Limosilactobacillus reuteri: one gene and its partner. The protein of the gene in region 1 interacts with the protein of each later gene in a pairwise test. Links are inferred from orthologs where the notes say so. Each region holds a gene or a part of one and is shown in the gene's direction. Other genes may lie near its edges.

Region 1 (6,368 bases):
GCAAACACCATCGATGGTTGTGATGGAACAGCATGATGATAGTGAAACTAAGAAGGCATTCCCTTTTTCATTTAGTCTTCAAGTAAAATTTGAATTAGTTATTGATAAAGTTGAAATTAGCTATGTGGTGAAGAACCCGAGCGGAGATGAAACCTTAATCTATGCCATTGGAGCACATCCTGGTTTTAATATGCCGTTAACTAGTACTGGGGGTTTTGAACAAACAGAATTAAGCGTTAAACCGGCAACAGAATATTCACGGATCGTTTTAGATGGCGCCTATAACGATTCAGCTCATCCACAATTGATTAATATGCAGGATTCATTATCACTTAATCATGATCTTTTTAATAAGGATGCTATTATTTTCAAAACAGATGGCGGCCATTTTACAGCCAAATTAACGGATACTGTTGCTAATCACGGGGTCGTAGTTGATACTTTTAATACAGAATACGTGGGAGTTTGGTCGCAATATCCAAGTACAGCTTCATTTGTATGTGTGGAACCATGGTGGGGAATAGCAGATAATGTCAAGGCTGATGGGCTCCTCCTCCATAAGCAAGGGATGCACCGTCTAGCACCAAATGAAACAGATAATTATCATTTTAGTATTAAGCCATTTTAAATGGCAACCAAAACAACCAAATCAACGGCGAAAAAGACAACTCGTCGCCGTTCAAAAATTAAAAAAAATCTGGTGATCGTGGAGTCACCATCAAAGGCAAAAACAATCGGTAAATTTTTAGGCCGGTCCTATAAGGTTGTGGCTAGTTTAGGTCATATTCGGGACTTGCCAAAAAGCCGGATGGGGGTAGATATTGAAAATGACTACACCCCTGATTACATTTCAATTCGGGGGAAGGGTGATGTAATTAAGGAACTACGGAAGGACGTTAAAAATGCAAAAGCCGTATATCTTGCATCTGACCCGGACCGTGAAGGGGAAGCAATTGCCTGGCACGTTTCAAATATTTTAAAGCTTGACGATGATCAAAAGAACCGGGTTACCTTTAATGAAATTACTAAAGATGCTGTTAAAGAAGCTTTTAAGGAACCCCGAGAGATTAATATGGATCTCGTGGATGCCCAGCAGGCACGACGGGTATTAGATCGATTAGTTGGATATTCAATTAGCCCAATTTTATGGAAGAAAGTCAAAAAGGGCTTAAGTGCTGGTCGTGTTCAATCAGTTGCCCTTTACCTGATTATTCAACGTGAAAATGAAATTAAAAACTTCAAACCAGAGGAATACTGGACAATTGATGCTGATTTCAAGAAGGGCAAAGAAGAATTCAAGGCTAGTTTTTACGGTGAAAATGGTAAGAAGGTTTCCTTGAAGAATAATGATGATGTTCAGGCAGTCCTTTCTAAAATCGATAAAAAGAAAGATTTCGATATTACTAAGGTGACTAAAAAAGAACGTCGGCGGCAACCACAGCCACCATATACGACCTCGACCATGCAACAGGATGCTAATCGTCGTTTGAACTTCCGAACACGAAAGACAATGATGGCAGCACAAATGTTATATGAAGGGATCGACATTAAAGAAGGAGCACCGGTTGGGTTAATTACCTATATGCGGACGGACTCGACTCGGGTAGCGTCAATTGCTAAGCATGAAGCGTCTAACTATATTCATGAAAACTATGGAGCAGAATATGCGGCAATAAAGCCGGTTAAGGGAAAATTACCTGAAGGGGCCCAGGATGCTCACGAAGCTATTCGGCCAACTTCAGTCTATCGGACACCAGCTAAAATGAAGCAATATTTAACCTCCGACCAGTATAAACTTTATAATTTGATTTGGTCGCGGTTTGTGGCTAGTCAAATGACTGCGGAAGTAATTGATACGATGAGCGTTAACCTCCAGCAAAATGGGGTCGATTTCCGTGCAAATGGATCAAAAGTTAAGTTCCCTGGGTTTACGAAAGTATATAAGCGAGGAACTGAAAAAGATAACTTGTTGCCAGAATTAACTGAAGATGACAAGGCAAAAATGATAAAGGACGATCCAGCTCAGCACTTTACCCAGCCACCTGCTCGTTATACAGAAGCGGCTCTTATTAAAACCTTGGAAGGAAATGGCGTCGGTCGGCCATCAACCTATGCGCCAACCCTTGATACGATTCAACGACGGTACTATGTTCGCCTTGTATCACGCCACTTTGAGCCAACTGAATTGGGTGAAATTGTCAACCGAATTATCGAAAAGCAATTCCCTGATATTGTCAATGTCCAATTTACTGCCGATATTGAAGGCAAACTTGATGAGATTGAAGAGGGTAAGCAGAACTGGATTAATGTTGTTGATAAATTCTATCAACCATTCTCAAAAGAAGTTGATGCAGCTGAAGAAGAGGTTGATAAGATTGAGATGAAAGATGAGCTTGCTGGCACAGATTGTGAAATTTGCGGGGCCCCAATGGTTATTAAAATGGGTCGTTATGGTAAGTTCTATGCATGTTCTCGTTTCCCAAATTGTCGGAATACCAAGGCGATTGTAAAAGATACCGGAATTACATGTCCAAAGTGTGGGCAAGGAACGGTTGTTGAACGAAAATCAAAGAAGAACCGAACTTTCTATGGTTGTTCCCGTTATCCAGATTGTGACTTCGTTTCATGGGATAAACCGATTGGACGTAATTGTCCTAAGGATGGGCACTTCCTTGTTGAAAAGAAAGTCAAGGGTGGTAAACAGGTTGTCTGTCCAAATGGAGACTACCAAGAAGAAGTTCAGAAGTAAATGTTACAAGTAAACGATTTTCTATTACGGTTAAGTTTATGTCGCGGAATTGGCTTAGTTTCAAAGTATCGTCTATGGGAGTGTGCTCAACAGGCGCGCTGCTTTAATAATATTGACTATTTGATTGACCATGCAAATGTTAGCTTACGAAGTGCGTCGTCATTGAAAAATAATTGGACAAGTCCAGAGCTTGATCAAGCAGTGGCCTTAAACAGTCAGGAAAAATTTATTACAATTGCGGATCCGTTATACCCGATCACCTTGAAAGAAACGTACTGTCCGCCCTTGGTATTGTTTTATCGTGGTAATCTGAGCTTGCTCCATCAGCCTTCAATTGGTGTTGTTGGCACTAGGCAGATAACTAATTATGGACAGAGCGCTTTACGAGGATTGCTGCCACCAGTAATTAAGCGGCAGATAGTAGTAATCAGTGGTTTAGCTCAAGGAGTAGATGGTTTTAGCCATGAACTGGCGTTAAAACATGGTGGCCTTACTATCGGAGTGATTGGGACGGGTTTAGATCAAGCTTACCCCCGAAGTCACCAAGTCCTTCAAGATGAGGTTGCCAGACAGGGATTAGTAATTTCTGAGTATGGGCGGGGTGAATCACCTGTGGCTTATCACTTCCCAGAAAGGAACCGAATTATTGCAGGTTTAAGCGAAGTGGTTTTGGTTGTCGAGGCAAAGAAAAGGAGTGGGAGTTTAATCACCGCGAATATCGGTTTAGATGAAAATCGGTCTGTATGCGCTATTCCTGGAAGGATTGATGCTCCCTTATCAGTAGGATGTAACAGTTTAATCGCAGCTGGCGCGAAACCAATTCTCAGCGCCCAAGATCTGCTAGACGAGTTTCGGCTGTACGATTCAAGGGCTTGAATGAATAAGGAAACCATTAGTCAAATTAAGGCCCGTTTACAAACTATCACAGATACAACTGATCCTTACTTGCAAACTATTCGTGATGATTCGCGAAAAGGTGTTCAAGCAGCAATTCAGCAATTTGAACGGCGGCTTGCACGGCAGAAGGAAGCTGAAGAGGCGTTCAATAACCGGTTTAAATATGAAAAGTACTACTGGGAAAAGGGATATCAGTATGTTGCAGGAATGGATGAAGTAGGAAGAGGACCATTGGCTGGGCCGGTGGTTACTTGTGTAGTAATTTTAAATGCAGATTTTGACCTGATAGGGGTAACAGATTCCAAACAGTTAACTAGGCATGAACGAGAAAATTTGTATTTACGGATTGTTGATGAGGCGGTTGAAGTTAGCATTGCGGTAAATGATGCGCCAGTGATTGATCAAATGAATATTTATGCTGCTACCCAGGATGCAATGATTCGGGCAGTTAATCACCTTCACCATCGACCAGATCATCTGATTGTTGATGCTGTCCCATTAGCAATTGATATTCCTCAGACGACTTTGATCAAGGGGGATCAAAAGAGTATTAGCGTTGCTGCAGCCAGTATTGTCGCAAAAGAATACCGTGATCACCTAATGCGGGACTATGATTATGTTTATCCAGGGTATGGTTTTGCACAAAATATGGGTTATGGAACCAAAGAACATTTAGCCGGCTTAGAAAAAATGGGGGCAACTCCTATTCATCGGCGCTCTTTTAATCCCGTTCCAAAATATTTAAATTAAATGGCAACAATTCAATGGTTCCCAGGACACATGGCAAAAGCATTACGCCAAATTCGTGAACAAATGCCACTAGTAGATATTTTGTTTGAGCTAGTAGATGCTCGTGTCCCCTATTCGTCACAAAATCCAGAAGTGGCACTAGCTGCAGGAGAAAAGCCCAAACTTTTAATTATGACAAAAACGGACCTAGCAGACCAGAAACGATTAAATGAATGGATTAAATACTTTGAGCAACATAATCAACCAGTTCTTGCTCTCGATTCACGCCAAAATAACGTGGCAAAAGTTGTAACGGCTAAAAGTAAAGAGATATTAAAAGATAAATTGGCAGAAGAAAAAGCCAAGGGAATGAAAAAGAGGCCAATTCGGGCAATGTGTGTTGGTGTTCCCAATGTAGGGAAATCAACTCTTTTAAATCACCTGGTAAAAAAGAACGTTGCGGCTACTGGAAACCGTCCCGGAGTCACTACTGGACAGCAATGGTTGCGGTCATCAGCAGAATTGGAATTACTTGATACTCCTGGTGTCCTTTGGCATAAATTTGCTACTCCTAAGCAGGGGATAATGCTTGCTTTAACGGGAGCAATTAAAGATAGCTTATACGCAAAGGATGATGTAGCGTTGTTTGCCCTTGATTACTTGCGGCAACATCAGCCAGAGATGTTAAAGCAACGTTACCACTTAACTGATGCAGATCTGGACGAATCGGTTGCCAATCCAGATTTACTATTAACGATTACTGCTAAAATGGGCTTTCGTGATGATTATGACCGGGCTAGTGAACGCTTGATTTTTGACTTGCGAAAGGGAAAATTAGGACCAATCACTTTGGAAGTACCTGCTGACCTAAATGAGGATGGACTAAATGAATAAATGAGAATGAGTTTTTATCAGTTTTTAATGACTCAACGAAATCCGAATAGTGCAGATGAAGTTCAACAGTTTGCAAACAATGCTTTTTTGGATACTACTTTTCCTAAGCATTCCGAGGATTTTGATGAAATTTCGCATTATTTAGAAGAAAATGCTGACTATTTGCCATCAATGACAATTTTTGATGAAGCTTGGCAACGGTATATTGATGCAATGAATTAGATGAAAAATTCTGAAGAAAAAAAGACTAATTGGTGGAAATGGGCCTTTTTTTGCTTAGTAGCCTTGATTGTAATTAGCTGTGGGGTTGTGTTAAACAAGGCGACTGCACCGACTCCTGCTACTACAACTAGCAAAGCAGTAAAGCCAAGCGATTCATCAGTAACGGTTGAATTGAATAAAAAACAGGTGAATGCTTTAGCTGCTAATTACCTGAATCAGTTTTTAAAAGGGCAAAAGATCCGTTATGATTTTATTGTTGGCGATCAGTATGCTACCTTGACAGGAAATACTAAGTTTCTAGGGGCTAAGGTGCGATTTGCCATTAACTTTATTCCTGAACGACTAAGTAACGGAAATATCTTGTTGCGGGCTAAGGGACTTTCAGTTGGACGGTTAAATATCCCGATCAAATTTGTGATGGGTTACATTGCAAAGAATTATAATATTCCTAAATGGGTAACAATTAACCCACAAAAGAAGACAGTTTTATTAGACCTTAACCGTTATAGCAAGCACCGTTCTCTTAAGTACTCGGCTCAAGAAATTAACATGCAAGAAGGACGGTTTAAGTTTTTAATCACGGTCCCAACAAGTAATGAATAAATGAAAAAGTGGACTAAATGGCTATTATTATCGCTTTTGGCTATTATGATTATTGGTGGGGGATGGTATACTATTAACCACTTTACAAATTTAACTAGTAATAGTTCAAAAGTTGTTACACCAAAGTATGTTGAAAAGAAAAATGTAAAGCTGGTTGCACTAGGCGATTCCCTTACTCACGGTCAAGGGGACGAGAGTAATAATGGTGGATACGTTGGGGTAATTAAGGAAAAAATCGAACACCGTTACCACCAAACTAAGGTGACAACAGTCA
Region 2 (6,367 bases), 300 kb from region 1 along the record:
GGCGATTACTGTTCCGGACGGGGTTGCCCACTTCCTTGAGCATAAAATGTTTGAGAAAAAAGATCATGATGCCTTTGATTTGTTTGGTAAACTAGGAGCTGATTCAAATGCCTTTACTAGTTTTACTCAAACAAGTTATCTTTTTTCGACCACTAGTAATCTCCATGAGAATTTAGATGTTTTATTAGATTTTGTTCAAGATCCCTACTTTACTGCAGAGACAGTGAAGAAAGAGCAGGGGATTATTGGCCAAGAAATTCAAATGTATGAGGATGATCCGAGTTGGCGGCTTTACCTAGGTATTTTAGGCAATTTATACCCTAAAGATCCAATGCGGATTGATATTGCGGGAACGGTTGAATCAATCAGTCATATTACACCAGAAATTTTGATGGATAGTTACCGGACTTTCTATCAACCAACCAATATGAACCTTTTCCTTGTAGGACGCTTAGATCCAGAAGAAACAATGGGATGGATCAAGCAAAACCAAGAACAAAAGATTTTTGCTCCCGCAGAGACACCCCAACGGTTATTTAGCTTGAACGATCCAACTGCTCATGATGTAATTCCATTTCGTTCATTAACGATGGATATTGTTCGTCCCAAAGTGATGGTAGGTTTACGAGGGACCAAGCAATTTGATGATGGTAAAGAACGGCTTCACTACAAATTAGCAATTGATCTTTTGTTAGATGTTTTGTTTGACGATACTTCAGATAATTATTTGCGTTTATATAATAATGAAACATTAGATGACACGTTTAGTTACAATTTTGAAATGCAACGGGGCTTTCACTTTGCGTACTTTAGCTCTGATACTGATCAGATGGAACGCTTTGCAGATGAGGTTATTGATATTCTTGAAAGTGCTGACCAACAAATTGAAGCGGCGCGGACAAGGTTTGAGGGAATTAAAAAAGCAGAACTAGGGCGGTTAATTGGCTTATTAGATTCGCCAGAAGCAATTGCTAATCGTTATGCTGGAGACCTCTTTGCTGGTGCTAGCTTGATGGATGAGATAGCGACCTTGGAAACTATTACGATTGATGATCTTTATCAAGTTGCAAAAGAGTTTATTACTCCGCAAGGTATTTCGGTATACCAAGTTGTTCCGCAACATCAATAAATGAGTGAGAACGAGAACGATCAAAAACGACTAGAAATCGGTAAAATTTTACGAAAAGCACGGGAAGAAAAGGGCTATACCCTTGATGACCTTCAACAAATGACTAAGATTCAAAAGCGGTATTTAATCGCGATTGAAGATGAAAATTTTGATGAACTTCCTGGTGACTTTTATGTTCGTGCGTTCATTAAGCAATACGCCAATACAGTGGGCTTAGATGGTAATGAATTATTGCAAAAATACGATGATCAATTACCACAGACTAAAACGGAAGAGTATTCCGATCACTTGGCTCAAGCAGTTGAAACTCGTGCAAACCAACGAAAAACTGTTAGTGGGAGCGTAGATAAGGTTCGTAACTACATGCCAACGATTATTATTGCTTGCGTGATTATTTTAGTGTTGGCAGCGATTTGGATTACGGCCATTGCTCGCAATCATCGCGATTCTTCTACACGGATTGATAATAGTTCAGTATCTGTTTCTGGAGAGAGTCGTAAGAAGGCCTCTACCTCTGCTAAAAAGGCAAGTACAAAGCAAAGCAAATCAACGGCAATCAAGCTTCAAGAAGCACCTAATCGGAATGACACAAGCGTTACTTACACAGCAAGTCAACTTACTAAAGACACAACGCTACAAATTGAACCAAGTGATCGTTCTTGGATGCAAGTAAGAGCAAATAATAATGACTTATTAAATAGAACTTTGAATAACAATGAAAAAACTAGTGTAAAAATAAGTCGTGACACAACTTCATTAGTAATCACGGTTGGCAATGCCCGGGCAACAAAATTAAAACTCGGTAATCAAGAAATCGACTTTACTAATAATGGCCGTTACCAGAACACGCGGAATGTAACGATTAACTTTGGCCGTACCCAAACAAGCAGCAGTTCAGCAAGTCAGCCGTCAAATAGCTCAAGCCAAGCTTCGTCATCCTCGGCACGTCCTAATAATGCTACTCAACCGTCTGCTGCTAATAATAACAGTCGTCCTCAGACAAATGCTAGTCAACAAAGTAATCAACCAACTCGTTAATTGAATTTACCAAATAAACTAACTGTTATACGTTTAATTATTATTCCCTTTTTCTTATTATTAATGGTGCTGCCATTACAAAGTTGGGGAGCTGTAAGTTTTTGGGGAGCAACTATCCCGATGGCTCAGCTTATTGCTGCTATTTTATTTATTGCAGCAACAATTACTGATAATCTTGATGGACAAATCGCGCGACGGCACCATCTTGTAACTAATTTTGGAAAGTTTACTGATCCGCTTGCTGATAAGTTGCTTGTCATGACTGCATTTATCGTTTTAACTGGAAATGGTGTTGTTCCATCATGGGTAACTTCAATCATTATTTGGCGAGAATTGTCTGTTACGGGCTTACGTTTATTGTTAGTGGAACAAGACGGGGTAGTATTAGCTGCTAAAATGCCGGGGAAGATTAAGACAACTACTCAGTTTTTTGCAATTATCTTCTTACTCTTAAATAATGTTATTTTTGCTATTTGGAATATTCCATTTGGCCAAATAATGTTATATATTTGCTTGTTCTTTACTATTTATTCTGGAGTGGACTACTTCATTCAGGGACGCGACGTCTTTTCGGATGGATTTAAATAGATGGATGCAGAAATTATCTCAGTAGGAACTGAAATAGTCCTTGGGCAAATAGTTAATACTAATGCCGCGTACTTAGCTAAAAAACTGACCCAACTTGACTTACCGGCTACTTATCAAACAACTGTTGACGATCAATCGCAGAGATTAGAGCGGGTTATTAATCATGCTTTGATTCGTGCTCAATTAGTTTTTGTTTGTGGGGGACTCGGACCAACTGCAGATGATGTTACGATGCCTACAGTTGCCAAAGCCTTAGGGAAAGAGCTGTGGACTGACGAAGAACACTGGAAATGGATTCAAAAAACATTTGAGCAACGGCAAATAAAAATGGAACCAGAGAATATTCGTCAAGCCCAGTATCCACGGGGAGGAGAGCCACTTGCCAATCCTGTTGGGCTTGCTCTAGGATGTTGGTATGAAACTAAGGGTAAAGTTGTTGTTGTCTTACCAGGACCACCCGCCGAATTTAAGGCAATGGTTGAAAAGAGTCTGATTCCTAAACTCCAGCAATATTTTCAAACAGGAAAACAAATTACCAGTCGGACATTAAACTTTTTAGGGCGGCCGGAGTCACAATTAATGGATGAAATTGAAGATGCTACTAACGATATACCAGGGATAAGCATTACTTCTTATGTTCAACCAACGGCAATTCAGGTTCGACTCACCGTGCGTGACTTACCAGTGATTGAAGCTGAAGAAAAAATTGATCAGGCACAAAAAGCAATTCTTGCAGTTGAAGAACCATTTTTCTTTGGAGTGGGGGATGACCTTACACTTGCTAAAGTCATCGTTGAACAATTAAAAAGTCGCGGGTGGAAATTGACAGCAGCAGAAAGCTTAACAGGGGGGATGTTCCAAAGTACTATTTGTTCCGTACCAGGAGCCTCGACTGTTTTTAATGGTGGTTTCGTTACTTATGCTGCTAGTGCAAAGGAAAAGTTATTAGGAATTCCCCACGACACGATTGACCAGTATGGGGTAGTGAGTTCTGAAACTGCTGCGGCAATGGCAGAAGGGTGTCGACGAAAATTAAATGTTGAAGTTGGGATTGGCTTTACTGGTGTGGCAGGTCCAGATATGTTAGAAGGACAACCAGCGGGGACGGTCTGGATTGGACTAGCAATGAAGGGACGCCCAACTAAAACCGTTCAATTACATCTTGCATCCTATGTTGGAAGACAGGCGATTCGTACATTAAGTGTTCAGTATGGACTTCAATTAATTTACCGTGAACTAAAAAAATAATTGGCTGACCAACGAAAAGCAGCATTAGATGTTGCTATCAGAAAGATCGAAAAGAACTTCGGTAAGGGCTCTATTATGCGAATGGGTGACGCCACTGATATGAAGGTTGCTTCAGTTTCTAGTGGTTCCCTTGCTATTGACAAGGCACTTGGAATTGGTGGATATCCTCGTGGTCGGATAGTTGAAATTTATGGCCCTGAAAGTTCTGGTAAGACTACTGTAGCATTACATGCAGTAGCAGAAGTACAACGTCAAGGCGGAACAGCAGCCTATATTGATGCTGAAAATGCTCTTGATCCTCAATATGCAGAAGCCTTGGGTGTTAATATTGATGACCTATTGCTTTCACAACCTGATAGTGGTGAAGAAGGATTAGAAATTGCTGATGCATTGATTTCCAGTGGGGCAGTTGACTTAGTAATTGTTGATTCAGTTGCAGCATTAGTTCCTCGTGCTGAAATTGATGGTGATATGGGTGATACCCATGTTGGGTTACAAGCTCGTTTGATGTCTCAGGCTCTTCGAAAACTTTCTGGTGAAATTAATAAGACAAAGACAATTGCTATCTTTATTAACCAAATCCGTGAAAAGGTTGGAGTGATGTTTGGTAACCCTGAAACAACAACTGGTGGACGGGCACTTAAATTTTACTCAACTATCCGGATGGAAATTCGTCGTGCGGAACAAATTAAGAATGGTACGGATGTTATTGGAAATAAAGCTAAAGTAAAGATTGTTAAAAATAAGGTTGCTCCGCCATTCAAACGTTGTGAAGTTGACATTATGTATGGTGAGGGAATCTCTAAGACTGGTGAATTGCTGGATATGGCAGTTGAAAACGATCTTGTTGACAAGAGCGGTGCATGGTATTCATATGGTAATGAACGGATTGGGCAAGGTCGTGAAAATGCTAAAAAGTGGCTTAAGGAACACCCAGATAGCATGAATGAATTAATGGATAAAGTTCGTGTTGCAAATGGGATGGAACCGTTAAATGAAAAGTCAACGAAAGAAACTGCTGATGATAAAGCCAGTGGTAAGACCGGTGAAAATAAACAAGAAACAATTGAAGAAGCAAGTAAAGAATAAGTGAAAATTTTAATGTTCGCCGCGCTTGCTATGGTTGTCGGAATTATTGTCGGCTATGTAATTCGCAAGGTTTCATATGAAAAACAAGTTGCAGAAGCACATAATGATGCTAAAGGTATTATTTCTAAAGCAAAACAAGAAGCAGTAACGGCGAAAAAAGAAGCTATTTTAGAAGCGAAAGAAGAGAGTCATCAATACCGCGAGAGAGTGGAAGATGAGTTAAAACAGCGGCGGAGTGAGGTCCAACGACAAGAAGACCGATTACTCCAACGGGAGGCTTCTTTAGATCATAAGGATAGCGCTCTAGAAAAAAGAGAGAATGCAGTTGGTGTTCGTGAACGTAAATTAGATCAAGAAAAAGAGCAGCTTCATCAATCAAAGGAACAAGCAGAAGCCTTAATTGAACAACGCAAACAAGAAGTTGAAAAAGTTGCTCAAATGTCACAAGAAGATGCTAAGCAGTTATTATTATCTGAAGTAAAAGAACAGTTAAAAACTGAACGAGCAGTAATGATTCGTGACAGTGAACAAGAAGCTGAACTTTCTGCAGAACGTAATGCAAAGAAATTAATTGTTGAAGCAATTCAGCGTAGTGCTGCGGATGTTGTCTCAGAGACGACTGTTTCGGTTGTTAATCTTCCTAATGATGATATGAAGGGAAGAATAATTGGTCGTGAAGGTCGAAATATTAGAACTTTAGAGACGTTAACAGGTATTGATTTGATTATTGATGATACGCCAGAAGCTGTCGTATTGAGCGGCTTTGATCCTGTACGACGTGAGATTGCTAAGATCGCGCTTGAAAAATTAATTCAAGATGGTCGTATTCATCCTGCACGAATTGAAGAAGCAGTTGATAAGGCTCGTAAGCAGATGGATACTCAACTACGGGAGACTGGTGAGCAAGCATTGTTTGATCTAGGAATTCATTCAATGCATCCAGACCTAATTAAGACGGTCGGAAGAATGAAGTACCGGACTAGTTACGGTCAAAATGTCTTAGACCACTCAATCGAAGTTGCTAAGTTAGCCGGAATTATGGCTGCTGAACTTGGGGAAGATGTTACATTAGCAAAACGTGCTGGCCTCCTTCATGATATTGGGAAGGCAATTGATCATGAAGTTGATGGTTCACATGTTGAGTTAGGTGTAGAACTAACCCGCAAGTATAAAGAAAATAAAGTGGTTATCAATACGATTGCTTCTCACCATGGAGATGTCCCTGCTAATTCTGTAATTGCTGTTCTTGTACAAGCAGCAGATGCAATTTCAGGG

What was found.
Region 2: the proteins of dprA (region 1) and recA interact in binary tests that used the Bacillus subtilis proteins (3 or more experiments, as listed by UniProt). The link is inferred for Limosilactobacillus reuteri from one-to-one orthologs.

What each region holds. Positions count from the first base shown.
Region 1 is NZ_CP059275.1:126,942-133,309, forward strand. Bases 1,688-4,687 are described here. They hold dprA (DNA-processing protein DprA), read left to right. Parts: upstream 1,688-2,749; coding sequence 2,750-3,625; downstream 3,626-4,687. Other genes in these bases: topA (type I DNA topoisomerase), read left to right, coding at 1,688-2,749; HHK02_RS00725 (ribonuclease HII), read left to right, coding at 3,626-4,396; ylqF (ribosome biogenesis GTPase YlqF), read left to right, coding at 4,397-4,687. Also shown: HHK02_RS00710 (aldose 1-epimerase family protein), read left to right, coding at 1-628; more of topA, read left to right, coding at 629-1,687; more of ylqF, read left to right, coding at 4,688-5,269; HHK02_RS00735 (YozE family protein), read left to right, coding at 5,270-5,491; HHK02_RS00740 (YpmS family protein), read left to right, coding at 5,492-6,094; HHK02_RS00745 (SGNH/GDSL hydrolase family protein), read left to right, coding at 6,095-6,368. UniProt on the Bacillus subtilis protein: Protein that helps load RecA onto ssDNA during transformation. Binds cooperatively to circular ssDNA, is able to bridge different segments of DNA. Favors the loading of RecA onto SsbA- or SsbB-coated ssDNA and formation of RecA-DNA filaments.
Region 2 is NZ_CP059275.1:424,141-430,507, forward strand. What follows is about bases 3,049-6,047. They hold recA (recombinase RecA), read left to right. Parts: upstream 3,049-4,003; coding sequence 4,004-5,092; downstream 5,093-6,047. Other genes in these bases: HHK02_RS02515 (competence/damage-inducible protein A), read left to right, coding at 3,049-4,003; rny (ribonuclease Y), read left to right, coding at 5,105-6,047. Outside these bases: EF-P 5-aminopentanol modification-associated protein YfmH, read left to right, coding at 1-1,129; HHK02_RS02505 (helix-turn-helix domain-containing protein), read left to right, coding at 1,130-2,167; pgsA (CDP-diacylglycerol--glycerol-3-phosphate 3-phosphatidyltransferase), read left to right, coding at 2,168-2,755; more of HHK02_RS02515, read left to right, coding at 2,756-3,048; more of rny, read left to right, coding at 6,048-6,367. UniProt on the Bacillus subtilis protein: Multifunctional protein involved in homologous recombination, DNA repair and competence.